3 regions of the Bacillus sp. GM2 genome follow, and region 1 is predicted to be linked to each of the others. Evidence: predicted binding sites of a transcription regulator. Region 1 holds the regulator's gene; each other region holds the start of a gene.

Region 1 (4,534 bases):
TGTCAACGAACGCGATTTTGATGCGGAGCGTCATACGATTATTTCAAACGCTTCCTGTACGACGAATTGTCTCGCTCCAGTCGCAAAAGTGCTTGATGATGCATTCGGCATTGAAAACGGCCTGGTGACAACCGTACACGCTTTTACAAATGATCAAAAAAATATTGATAATCCGCACAAAGACTTGAGGAGGGCGCGCGCCTGCGGATCTTCGATCATTCCGACAACGACAGGCGCCGCGAAAGCGCTGTCACTTGTCATGCCCCATTTAAAGGGTAGAATGCACGGCCTGGCCCTGCGCGTTCCCGTCTCAAATGTGTCGCTCGTTGACCTTGTGGCTGATTTGAAAAGCGATGTGACGTCGGAGGATATTAATGAGGCGTTCCGCATGGCGGCGGCAGGCTCCATGTCCGGGATCATCGATGTATGCGATGAACCGCTCGTTTCATCCGATTTTAATACGAATCCATACTCGGCGGTGATCGACAGTCTTTCGACAATGGTGCTTGAAAACAGAAAGGTGAAAGTGCTCGCATGGTATGACAATGAATGGGGATATTCGTGCAGGGTTGTCGATTTGATCAGATACGCGGCTTCAAGAATGAAACACCCCTCAGCTGTATAAAATAAGAGCATGGACGGATAAAAAAATAAATACCCCTTAACCATCAAATGATAAAACCGCCTTGCAAAAAATATTCAAACAAAGTATACTATTTTTCGTGAACTTCTAGTTCGTGAGCGCTTCGGCATTACTTAAAGGGTTAGGACCTCTCCGGACTAACTTTCCCCCGTGGTAATTGACCGGTTCAGTTGCTTGGAAATTCACTTTTTTAATTCTTGTTAAGGGGGGTCCATGCTATGGAAACAATGGGGCGTCACGTTATCTCCGAACTGTGGGGATGCGATTTTGATAAGCTGAATGACATGGATTTTATTGAAAAATCGTTTGTAAATGCGGCACTGAAGTCAGGTGCTGAGGTACGTGAGGTAGCCTTTCATAAGTTTGCGCCTCAAGGTGTAAGCGGAGTCGTGATTATTTCAGAATCTCACTTGACCATTCACAGTTTTCCTGAACACGGATATGCCAGCATTGATGTTTATACTTGCGGAGATTTAGATCCGAACGTAGCTGCCGATTATATCGCAGAAGAGTTAAGAGCGGAAACAAGAGAGAACATTGAAATACCGAGAGGCATGGGACCTGTTCAGGTGAAACAGGCCAAAGCCAAAGCACAGGCACTTTAATGCCGATAGAGGAGCTGGATGAAAAAGCGGACACCGCTTTTAAAATCCGCTCCTTTTTCTTTCCTCTCCCGAAAATCCCCAAACCATATTCCCCGGCATTCTCTTGCTGTTTTGTTTTCCCTTGGAAATCAACCATTTTTTTAATAAAATATAGAGAAGAAAGACAAAGGGGACAGGGGATATGAGTCTTTTTCAAAACATTCAACGGTTTTTTTCTACACACGCCGAAACGTCTGACCGCCATCCTTCGGAAGAGCTGAAGAGCCGCTATTATAAAGCGGCGTCAAAAGAAGCGCTCAATGCTGTAAAGGAAGTGCTGGAAGGCCTTGACGGCTGCAAGGTGACGTCAGTGTCGGAGGAAAGAGGAGAAATCAGCGCCGAAGTTAAAAAAACGAGAAAAGCTTTTGTGGTGGCGACAGTCGTTTCGATTCGGCCTTTTGATACAGCGGTGGACTTTAATGTGTCAACTGAAACGTTTTTGCCGACCGATTTTGGCTACAGCCGCGGGCTTGTCTCGACGCTATACAGCGAACTGGACGGAAAGCTGCAGGAATCTGTACATTCAAACAATTGAATAGGAGCTGAAAAAATGAAATGTCCAGCATGTCAGCATAATGGGACGAGGGTTTTGGACTCCCGTCCGGTTGACGAAGGCAGATCGATTCGCAGAAGACGCGAATGCGAATCGTGCAACTATCGATTTACTACATTTGAAAAAGTGGAAGAAATTCCGCTCATCGTCGTAAAAAAAGAAGGAATCCGGGAAGAATTCAGCCGCGAGAAAATGCTCCGCGGTTTGATCAAAGCGTGCGAAAAGCGCCCTGTCGCCTTGAAGCAGCTTGAGGATATTTGCTTTGAAATTGAAAAAGAGCTTAGAAATCAAGGCGTTTCTGAAGTGAAAAGCGACATGATCGGAGAAATGGTGATGGACAGGCTTGCGAAAATCGACGAAGTCGCATATGTACGGTTTGCTTCAGTATACCGCCAATTTAAAGATATTAACGTATTTATCGACGAGCTGAAAGATTTAATAAAGAAAGAACGGTAAAGAGCTGTAAATTGATCCAGCTCTTTTCTCATGACAAAAACACAGTCGTGTGACATGAAAGCCTGAAAAAGGTGTAAAATGAGGACAAGAAACAAAGTGGAAGGTTGACAAAAGATATGAGTAATTATTGGAAAGATTTGCTTCCTGTCGATCCGTATGTTGTCAAAAGCAGCGGATTGCTGCAGGACTTGGACCGGCAAATTGTCACGCTATTGTATCAGCCTTTAATCGGCTCTTTTTCGTTCAGCTTGTTTCTCACGCTGTGGGGAGAGCTGGAGCAAAACAGAGTCTGGGGAAAAAGCTCGACTCACAGACAGCTGATGGCGGCGATGCAGACCAGCCTGAAGACGATTCACTCAGAAAAGGAAAAGCTTGAGGGGATCGGACTGTTGAAAACTTATATAAAAGAAACGGAACACGAACGTTTGTTTATATATGAATTGATTCCGCCGCTCAGACCGGACGAGTTCTTTCAGGACGGCATGCTGAATGTCTTCTTGTACAACCGCGTCGGAAAGGCGAGGTTTCAGCAGCTGAAAGAATATTTTTCCCACCCGTCTGTTCCTGAAGAAGCACGGGACATCACCCGTTCTTTCAATGAAGTTTTTGCATCTGTCCAGCCGAGCGAATGGAAGATGTCCGACGATATGATCGAAGCGATGGAGCTTCGCGAAGATCATGAATGGATGAAAGAAGGGAATAGCCAACCGGCAGCAGTCACAGACGGCGCCTTTGACTTTCAACTGTTTCTCGCCGGTTTATCTGACACGCTTATCCCGAGAAAAGCGCTGACAGACCAAGTAAAGGAAACGATTAAAAAGCTGGCCTTTCTCTACGGTATCGAACCGCTTCAGATGCAAAACGTCGTCATGTCAGCCGTTGACGAACACGATATGATCACGACAGAGGCGCTCAGAAAAGCGGCGAGCGACTGGTATCAGATCGAGCGCGGCGGCCCGCTTCCGGAACTCGTCGACAAAGTGCAGCCGATGAATCTCCGCGAACAGCCGAATCAACAGTCGTCCACAAACGCCAAGGAAGACAATTTGATCGCTTTGCTTGAGCAAGTATCGCCAAGAAAGCTGCTGCAGGATATTGGCGGCGGAGCGGAACCATCCAAAGCCGATCTGAAAATTATAGAAGAAATTATGCTTGACCAAAAATTAGAGCCCGGCGTCATCAATGTTCTGATTTATTATGTCATGCTGAAAACCGATATGAAGCTTTCGAAAAATTACACGCAAAAAATCGCTTCCCACTGGGCCAGAAAAAAAGTTCGTACGGTTAGAGAGGCCATGAAGCTTGCGAAAGAAGAAAACCGCCAATATCTTGAATGGGCGGAAGGGAAGAAAAAGACTTCCCGGAACAAGAAAGTCATCAGAGAAGAAAAGCTGCCTGATTGGCTTCGGGAAAGTGACGATGCTGACAGCAAACCGCTGGAAACAGAGCAGGCTGGTCCTGCAACCAGAGAAGGCTTTGACCAGCAGAAACAGAAGCTGCTCGAAGAAGTAAAAAAACTGAAAAACCATTCCGCTCTTTAATGTGAGGTGACAAGATGATGGAGCCGATTAAACGCGCTTTGCAAGGCGTGACGACGAGACCCGATTTTAAAAAACGCCTTGAAGATATGAAAGAAAAAGTGCTCTCTGACAAGGATGTTCAGGCGTTTTTAAACAGCCGCCAGTCAGAAGTGGATCAAGGAATGATCGACAGGAGCCTTAACAAGCTTTATGAATATACACAGCAAAGCAAAGCATGCCAAGACTGCCCGGGTCTGAAAGAATGCAAAAACCTGATACAGGGTTATCATCCAAAGCTTGTGCTGAACGGAAAAACAATCGATGTTCAATACGATAGGTGTCCGGAAAAAAAGAAAGCGGACGAGAGGGAAAGACAGAGGTCGCTGATTAAAAGCATCTATATTCAACAGGATCTTCTGAATGCTACGTTTGCCGATATTGACGGAGATGACCCGAGCAGATTGAAGGTCCTTCAGCTTGTGACGGGATTCTTGCATGACTATAACGAAACGGGAAAGGGAAAAGGCATTTACGTCTACGGGAAGTTCGGGGTCGGAAAGACCTTTATGCTGGCCGCCATTGCAAATGAGCTTGCCGCAAAGGATCATCCGTCCATTCTCGTCTATGTTCCTGAATTTGTCAGGGAGCTGAAAAATGCGATACATGATCAGTCGCTTGAGGAAAAGCTTGATATGGTCAAGTCTACGCCGATTCTGAT
Region 2 (4,534 bases), 1.1 Mb from region 1:
ACATGACGCTGTATCAGTCGGATTGGTCAAAAGCGCCTCCCCATGCCCACGCCTACAGGGCGAGAACATCGACTGCCAATGGCCATTACCACCTAATTGAAGGCTTTTCCCAGCCGGCAAACGGGAGCAATACAGATGGGCACGTTCATTTTTATTCCGGCATCACTTCTTTCGAAAAGGGACATTACCACAGGTATTACGGGATTACGGGGCCCGCGATCCCGCGGGCGGACGGCACGCACTATCATGAAATCGGGGGCACGACCTATCTGGCATATTCTTCGGCTCCCCCGATCAGATTTGGCGGAGTCGTGTATGTAAGCGATGGTATAAAGGAGAGGCACCGGCATACTTTTAAGGGTTCCACAAGAGAAATCGTGGGGAATGAGCCGATAGGGTGGTGAGGGAATGTTTGGAAAACAATGAAAACGGGTAAAATGAAATGGGTGTTTTTGAACGTGAAATGGTATAATGGGAGGAGCTTGTTTAAAGAGAGTGATCAGCAGTGAATAAAACGAAACCGCCGGTCATCGTTTTGATCGGACCGACCGCTGTCGGTAAAACAAAATTAAGCGTGATGCTGGCCGAGCATTTGAATGCGGAAATTATCAGCGGAGATTCGATGCAGATTTACAAAAGAATGGATATCGGCACAGCAAAAATCAAAGAAGAAGAAATGAACGGGGTTCCGCATCACTTGATCGATATTAAAGAACCGACGGAATCTTTCTCGGTTGCTGAATATCAAGAGATCGTCAGACAAAAAATCGCAGAGATTGGCAGGCGAGGGAAGCTTCCGATGATTGTCGGGGGAACCGGGCTCTATATCCAGTCTGTCCTTTATGACTATTCATTCACAGAGGAAGCGGGCGACCCTGAGTTCCGGGCGGAGATGGAGGCGCTCTCTGACAAGAGGGGAGCCGAATATGTTCACTGTCTTTTGAAAGAGCGCGATCCGGGAGCGGCTAAAGCCATTCATCCAAACAATAAACGCAGGGTCATCAGGGCGCTTGAAATTTTCCATACGACAGGAAAAACGATGTCCGAACATATGGAAGGACAGCGGAAAGAGCTTTTATACACCACGGCTCTCATCGGTTTGACGATGGAGCGGGAAGTGCTGTATGACAGGATCAACAGCCGCGTAGACCAGATGATGGATGAGGGGCTGCTGAATGAAGTGAAACAGCTTTATGATGAAAACATAAGAAATTGCCAGTCTGTTCAGGCCATCGGGTACAAAGAGCTTTATGCGCACCTTGAAGGCAGAGCGTCCTTGGAAGAGGCGGTTGAGACGTTGAAACGGAATTCGAGACGCTATGCCAAAAGACAGCTGACATGGTTCAGAAATCAAATGGATGTCGCCTGGTATGACATGACGCCCCCTGTCAATATCGAACAGAAAAAACAGGAAATTTTCACTTACATAGCAGGAAAGCTCGAACTTTAATCGAAACAGTATGGTATAGAGAAACAAGGAGGACCAGAAACATGAAATCGATAAATATTCAAGATCAGTTTTTGAATCAGATTCGGAAAGAAAGCACATTTGTCACGGTCTTTTTACTGAATGGATTTCAGCTGCGCGGACAAGTAAAAGGATTTGACAACTTTACAGTGTTGATTGAATCGGAAGGAAAGCAGCAGCTTATATACAAACACGCCATTTCCACGTTTGCACCGCAAAAAAACGTTCAACTCGAACTCGAATAGCGATTTACGGCTAAAAGACCATGCCTGGCATGGTTTTTTCAGATTGCCTGACAAAATCCTGAAACAGTTTACTGTTTTGGGATTTTGTCGTTTTCGAAGCGACTTTACAATCAACCGCGGCCGTTGCCGATCCTGCCGAGCAGGAGTCAGGGAATAAAAGGAACGGCGGCCAATTGCCGGACATCCTGTCTAAAACGCCGCCGTCATCACGTTCTGTGAAAGACCGAGGCATTCAAATTTACAAAGCGGCATCTAATCGCTAAACTAAGTAGTGTTTACATCAATTCAGTTTGAAAATGAAAAGGAATGAGCGAACAATGAAACCTAAGATCGTCATCAACCATTGGGAAGAGACGTGTGAAGATGATTCCTGCTATGAATACGGCACAAGTATTCTCGTCAACGGAAAAGAACTTGTCAGGGAAGCGTCGATCATGACGGCTGTTCAGTCGGTTCTTAAGGAACTCGGCATCGAAGCCGATATTAAAGAGGTATGCGAGAACAAGTGCTGTGACACTTACAAAAAATAAGCGAAAAAGTCTAGTCTACTAACTCAATTTTTTTCGTGTTATGATAGATTTCGGTTTGTGAGTAGGATGAGCGAACGGCTCTCATTCTACTCATATTTCTTTGGCCTTAGGCCTCCTAAGCTGAAGCAAATTGTGAACTTTCATCAACCTGAGCACAATATATTGTGTTTTCTTGAATGATAGTATACTATATATTGTGTAAGGTTCGAGTTGAAAGACTCGGAAACAATTTTACTAGGTCGTGATAATGATGATTCAGATCGTATTTGATTCAAAAACGGGAAACGTTCAGCGCTTTGTGGATAAGACGCCTTTTCGCAATAAACGGAAAGTCAGCACAGAGGAGTATCTAGACGAACCGTTTGTTTTGATCACGTACACGACAGGGTTTGGGGAAGTTCCGAAAACGACTGAGATGTTTCTTGAGAAAAACGCCCATCTTCTTTTGGGAGTTGCGGCAAGCGGAAACAGAGTGTGGGGAGACAATTTTGCGAAAAGCGCAGAAAAAATCTCGAAGCAGTATCAGGTTCCGATTCTCGGCAAATTTGAACTCAGCGGGACGGCCAAAGACGTTGAACTGTTTACTCAGGAGGTAGAAAGAGTTGTCACAAAATCAAGTGCCAAAATGGATCCAGTTAAACAATGAGATCATGATCCAAAAAGACGGGAAATTCCAGTTTGATAAAGATAAAGAAGCTGTACATAGTTATTTTGTAGACTATATCAACCAAAATACGGTATTTTTCCATGATCTGAAAGAGAAAATCGATTACTTAATCAAGAATGACTACTATGAAGAAGAGTTTTTAAGCCGCTACACGTTCGAAGAAATCAAGGAAGTGTTCAAAGAGGCTTACGCTAAAAAATTCAGATTCCCGTCCTTTATGAGCGCTTTTAAGTTTTACAATGACTATGCGCTGAAGACAAACGACAAGAAAAAAATTCTTGAACGCTATGAAGACAGAATTTCTATCGTAGCTTTATTTTTTGCAAACGGGGATAAGGAGAAGGCGAAGGAATTCGTCAGAATGATGATCAACCAGGAGTATCAGCCGAGCACGCCGACATTCTTAAATGCCGGCCGCAAACGCCGCGGAGAGCTGGTCAGCTGCTTCCTCCTGGAAGTCAATGATTCCTTGAACGACATCTCGAGAGCGATTGATATTTCAATGCAGCTGTCAAAGCTCGGCGGAGGCGTATCGTTAAACCTTTCAAAACTGCGTGCGAAAGGCGAAGCGATCAAAGACGTCGAAAACGCGACAAAAGGCGTCGTCGGCGTGATGAAGCTTCTTGACAACGCATTCCGCTACGCTGATCAGATGGGACAAAGACAAGGCTCAGGCGCTGCGTACTTAAACATTTTCCACCGCGACATCAACGATTTCCTCGATACGAAGAAGATTTCGGCTGATGAGGATGTCCGGGTGAAAACATTGTCCATCGGGGTTGTCATTCCAGATAAATTCATCGAGCTTGCAAGAGAGGATAAAGCGGCATACGTATTCTATCCGCACACCGTTTATAAAGCGTACGGCGAGCACCTCGATGAAATGGACATGAACGAGATGTACGACCGGCTTGTGGAAGATCCGCGCGTCAAAAAAGAAAAAATCCACCCGCGCAAGATGCTCGAAAAGCTTGCGATGTTAAGATCGGAATCCGGGTATCCGTACATTATGTTCCAAGACAATGTCAACAACGCGCATGCGAACAATCATATTTCCAAGGTTAAATTTTCCAACCTTTGCTCGGAGGTTCTTCAGGCTTCACAAGTTTCTTCATACACAGACTACGGTCAAGAAGATGAGATCGGCCTTGACATCTCCTGCAACCTTGGTTCATTGAACATTTTGAACGTCATGAAAAACAAATCGCTTGAGCAGACGGTTAAGCTTGCAACCGACTCGCTGACGCACGTTTCTGAAACGACAAACATTACGAACGCACCGGCGGTCAAAAAAGCGAACAAAGCGATGAAATCCATCGGCCTTGGAGCGATGAACCTGCACGGATTCCTGGCACAGAACAATATCGCCTACGAAAGTGAGGAAGCGAGGGACTTCGCGAACACTTTCTTTATGATGATGAACTTTTACTCGATTGAACGGTCTGCCGAGATCGCCAAAGAAAAAGGTGAGACGTACCATAACTACGAAGGTTCGGCTTACGCAACGGGTGAATACTTCGAAAAGTATGTGACACAAGATTTCTCGCCTAAATTCGAAAAAGTGGCCAAGCTTTTTGAAGGCATGCACATTCCGACAAAAGAAGACTGGGAGCAGCTGAAACAG
Region 3 (4,534 bases), on a different contig from region 1:
GCAGGAAAAGACGGCCTTCTTGTCGGAGCCGGAACGGTGGTTGAAAGCGAACAGGCGAGGGAAGCCGCGGCAGCGGGGGCAAAATTCATCGTCAGTCCGGGCTTTTCGGAAAAATTGGCTGAGGAAGCCGCCTCATTGCATACATTTTTTATTCCCGGCGTATTAACACCGAGCGAAATTATGGAAGCGGTCTCAAAGGGTTTTCGGGTTCTTAAGCTGTTTCCAGGGGGGACTTCCGGGATTCCTTACATGAAAAACCTCGCCGGCCCCTTTCCGAAGGTTCGATTCATACCAACAGGCGGGATCCATCCGGGCGATGTGGAGAAATGGCTCGATGCCGGAGCATTGGCAGTTGGAGTGGGAAGCCAGCTGAACAAAGTGTCAGAAGCGGATCTCCAGCGTATCTTTCAGCGGCGGATTCGGCAGAATTAAAGCGTGCGCAGCGTGAAAAGACTTCAGATTTTGCAAGATCGACAGCTTTGCTTTTTCATTAATTTCTAGAATGGGAGAAAAAATGATGAAAATTAAAGCAACGATTGAACGTGTGCCGGGCGGCATGATGATCATTCCGCTCTTTCTGGGCGCAACGCTGAATACGTTTGCTCCGGGAACTGCGGAGTTTTTCGGCGGATTTACAGGCGCCCTGATTACCGGAACGCTGCCGATTTTAGGAGTATTTATCTTTTGCGTTGGTGCAACAATAGATTTTCGTTCTTCAGGATATATTGCGAGGAAGGGACTGACGCTTCTGATCGGCAAAGTCGTCATTGCCGCATTATTAGGTTTGATCGCAGCGCAGTTCATTCCAGACGAAGGCATTCAAAGCGGGTTTTTTGCCGGACTGTCAGTGCTTGCTATTGTAGCCGTTATGAATGAAACGAACGGCGGTCTGTATTTAGCGTTAATGAACCATATGGGAAGAAAGGAAGACGCCGGTGCTTTCGCCTTTATCAGCACGGAATCGGGCCCGTTTATGACGATGGTCACTTTCGGTGTGACAGGGCTCGCGGCATTTCCCTGGGAGACGCTGGCTGCAACCGTCATCCCGTTTTTACTCGGCTGCATTCTCGGAAACCTTGACCCTGAATTGCGCGATTTGTTCGGAAAAGTCGTACCGGCGATCATTCCATTCTTCGCATTTTCATTGGGAAACACGCTCGATTTTAAAATGTTGATCCAATCCGGCCTTTTAGGCATTGTTGTCGGCGTATCAGTCGTCGTTCTCTCGGGTGCTTCTCTATACCTGCTGGACCGCTTTGTCGCAAGAGGAGACGGCGTCGCGGGCGTCGCGGCATCATCAACGGCCGGGGCTGCGGTAGCCGTGCCGTATGCGCTTGCCGATGCAAACCCCATGTTTGCGCCGGTGGCTGATTCAGCGACCGCGATCATCGCGACAAGCGTCATTGTCACCTCGCTCCTGACGCCGCTTGCAACCGTCTGGATCGAAAAACGGACAAGACAAAGAAAACCTCCGAAACAAATGACGATCGATTACAAGTAATTTCGCCGCTGACGCACCGGGACATTTGTCCGGGGCGTTTTTTTATGACCGTTTTTGAAACGTCACCAAATTGCTAAATTTGACGAACATAATCTGTGCTAATATCAATATATAGTGTCTGTTGGATGAACAAACACTATATATGCTACTTTTTAGGAGAGATTAGGATGACAACAGGCTTTAAAGAACAGGGATTATTGCAATTGACAGAAACATTTCATGATATCGTCGGGTATGGAAATCACGATATTATGCAGGAAAATGCCAACGTAGACGGCCGCTCCCCGATGGGGCAAATGAGCCGGTTTGCATCCGAAAGTTCCAGACATTATGCGCTCCATTACTTAATGTCGCCGGAAATCAAGAAAGCAGTCGATGACAACTTTATATACCCTCACGATTTAGACTATATGCCGAGCGGGACAACGACTTGCTGTCAGATACCATTGGTCCGGCTGTTAAAGGAGGGATTCCACACTGGCCACGGCTCCCTCAGGGAACCGAAGGACATTATGAGCGCATTGTCACTCGCATCTATCATTTTTCAATCGAATCAAAATATGCAGCATGGCGGCCAGTCATTCCCAATGTTCGATTACGACCTGGCGCCTTACGTCCGCAAAACGTACGAAAAGCATCTTGCGAAAATCAAACAATACCCGACAACTTTGACAGAAGAAGAGATAAGGGAAAGAGCGTGGGAAGAAACGGACAACACAACTTACCAAGCGTGCGAAGCATTTATACATAACGCCAACAGCATGCATTCGAGGGGCGGCGGCCAGGTGCCGTTTGTTTCCATTAATTACGGCACGGATACGTCAAGGGAAGGCCGCCTTTTGATCAAAAATATTCTTAAGGCGACAAAAGCAGGCCTCGGCAAAGGTGAGACGCCGATTTTTCCGATTCAGATCTTCAAAATGAAAGAAGGCGTGAACGTTGATCAAACAGACCCTAACTATGACTTGTACCGGCTTGCATTGGAAACGAGCGCTGAAAGGCTGTTTCCGAACTTCAGCTTTATCGACTCGCCCGTGAACAAACCTTTTTATGACGGAACGCCGGAAAGCGAAATCGCTTATATGGGATGCAGAACGCGCGTCATGTCCAATATTCATGGAAAAGAAAACAGCGTCGGCAGAGGGAATTTGTCATTCACCTCGATCAACATTGTGAAAATAGCGCTGCTCAGCGAAAACGTTGAACAGTTTTTTGCCTTGTTAAACCGCTACATGGATTTAACGATTCAACAGCTGCTTGAACGGTACGCCTTTCAATGCAAAAAAAGAGCAAAGGACTTTAAATTCCTGTATTCACAAGGCATCTGGCATGAAAGCGAGAAGCTTGAACCTGAGGACACGCTCGAGGATGTGCTAAAGCACGGAACATTGAGCATCGGATTTATCGGGCTGGCTGAAGCTTTGACTGCATTGACCGGAAAACATCACGGAGAAAGCGAGGAGTCGTTTGAACTCGGCAAAAAAATCGTCCAGTCGATGAGAGATAAGGCCGATGAAGCCACAGAAAAACACAAATTGAACTTTTCCTTGATCGCTACGCCGGCAGAAGGGCTTTCAGGGAAATTTGTCAAAAAAGACAAAGTGGAGTTCGGTTCGATCCGCAATGTCACAGACCGGGTGTACTATACGAATTCGTTTCACATCCCTGTTCACTATAAGCTGACTGCGGTCGAAAAGATCAGAAAAGAAGCGCCGTTCCACTTAATGTGCAATGGAGGGCACATCAGCTACATCGAGCTGGACGGAGACCCGAAAAAAAACATTAAAGCGATGGACATGCTTGTGACCGCCATGCGCCGGTCAGGCATGGGCTACGCCTCGATCAACCATCCTGTCGACCACTGCAAGGCGTGCGGATTTACCGGAATCATAGATAATGAATGCCCGCAGTGCAAAAACCGGGATGAGGCTTTGATCGAACGAATCAGACGGATTACAGGATATTTAGTCGGAGATATGTCAAAGTGGAATTCGGCGAAAAGACAAGAAGAAAAGGACAGAGTGAAGCATCTATGAAAGTGATGAATATTATCCATGACAGCATCGTAGACGGAGAAGGACTGAGAACAGTCGTGTTTTTAGCGGGCTGCCCGCATATGTGTGAAGGCTGCCATAATAAACAAAGCTGGAATATCAATAACGGATTTGATATGAGTGTAGACGAAGTATTCGAGGAAATTATGAAAAACCCGCTTACAAACGTCACCTATTCAGGAGGGGAGCCGCTTTTGCATGCAGGCGAACTGATCGAGCTGTCAGAAAAAATTAAGCAGCATTCCGAAAAGGACATCTGGCTTTACAGCGGCTATACGTACGAACAAATCTTGAAGAATGAAAAGCACAGCGCCTTGCTGGCCTATTGCGATGTCCTGGTAGACGGCCCGTTCGAACTCAAAAAAAGGGACTTGACGCTTCTTTACAGAGGAAGCTCAAACCAGCGGATTATTGAGCTTGCATCATCACAAGCAGAAGCCTGAAGAGGGCTTCTGTTTTTCCTTTCCGGCATTGACTTCTATCGAGATAACGTCATAATGAATATGAAAAGGTTTATATTTCAACATACATGTCTATCAATAAAAGAAAGCGTTTTATTTACATAAGACTATCGTGAATTAAGGGAGGAGATGGCAACATGACTCAATCACCGATATTTCTGCAGCCTGAGTTTAAAGAGAGAATCTGGGGGGGAACGGTTTTGCGCGAGTCATTCGGCTATGACATTCCCTCCGATTTGACAGGTGAATGCTGGGCCATTTCCGCCCATCCAAACGGTCCGAACATCGTTGCTTCAGGTCCTTACAAAGGAAAAACGCTTGCCGAGCTTTGGGACGAACACCGTGAATTGTTTGGAGGTGCAGAGGGGGACCGTTTCCCGCTGTTAACGAAAATACTTGATGCCAATCAAGACCTTTCCGTTCAAGTCCACCCGGATGACTATTATGCAGGAGAGCACGAAAACGGGGAACTCGGTAAGACAGAATGCTGGTATATCATCGATTGCAAAGAAGGAGCA

What was found. Region 1 encodes NrdR, which represses ribonucleotide reductase genes. Its sites were predicted from a motif close to AACACNATATATNGTGTT; they were not measured.
Region 2: nrdI (class Ib ribonucleoside-diphosphate reductase assembly flavoprotein NrdI) is a predicted target of NrdR. The motif match lies at 2,395-2,412, and genes of this name have one in related genera.
Region 3: ACVC9U_RS22280 (anaerobic ribonucleoside triphosphate reductase) is a predicted target of NrdR. The motif match lies at 1,634-1,651, and genes of this name have one in related genera.

Annotation. Positions count from the first base shown of each region.
Region 1 covers NZ_JBRKSZ010000007.1:613,287-617,820, forward strand. Annotated here, with positions in the region: gene ACVC9U_RS04090 (glyceraldehyde-3-phosphate dehydrogenase) at 1-625, shown strand, start outside; gene speD (adenosylmethionine decarboxylase) at 862-1,248, shown strand; gene ACVC9U_RS04100 (hypothetical protein) at 1,430-1,822, shown strand; gene nrdR (transcriptional regulator NrdR) at 1,838-2,296, shown strand; gene dnaB (replicative helicase loading/DNA remodeling protein DnaB) at 2,413-3,837, shown strand; gene dnaI (primosomal protein DnaI) at 3,855-4,534, shown strand, end outside.
Region 2 covers NZ_JBRKSZ010000007.1:1,711,017-1,715,550, reverse strand. Annotated here, with positions in the region: gene ACVC9U_RS09725 (YmaF family protein) at 3-404, shown strand; gene miaA (tRNA (adenosine(37)-N6)-dimethylallyltransferase MiaA) at 506-1,450, shown strand; gene hfq (RNA chaperone Hfq) at 1,492-1,713, shown strand; gene ACVC9U_RS09710 (hypothetical protein) at 2,031-2,243, shown strand; gene nrdI (class Ib ribonucleoside-diphosphate reductase assembly flavoprotein NrdI) at 2,494-2,889, shown strand; gene nrdE (class 1b ribonucleoside-diphosphate reductase subunit alpha) at 2,846-4,534, shown strand, end outside.
Region 3 covers NZ_JBRKSZ010000008.1:1,516,268-1,520,801, forward strand. Annotated here, with positions in the region: gene ACVC9U_RS22270 (bifunctional 4-hydroxy-2-oxoglutarate aldolase/2-dehydro-3-deoxy-phosphogluconate aldolase) at 1-432, shown strand, start outside; gene kdgT (2-keto-3-deoxygluconate transporter) at 518-1,501, shown strand; gene ACVC9U_RS22280 (anaerobic ribonucleoside triphosphate reductase) at 1,669-3,537, shown strand; gene nrdG (anaerobic ribonucleoside-triphosphate reductase activating protein) at 3,534-3,998, shown strand; gene manA (mannose-6-phosphate isomerase, class I) at 4,154-4,534, shown strand, end outside.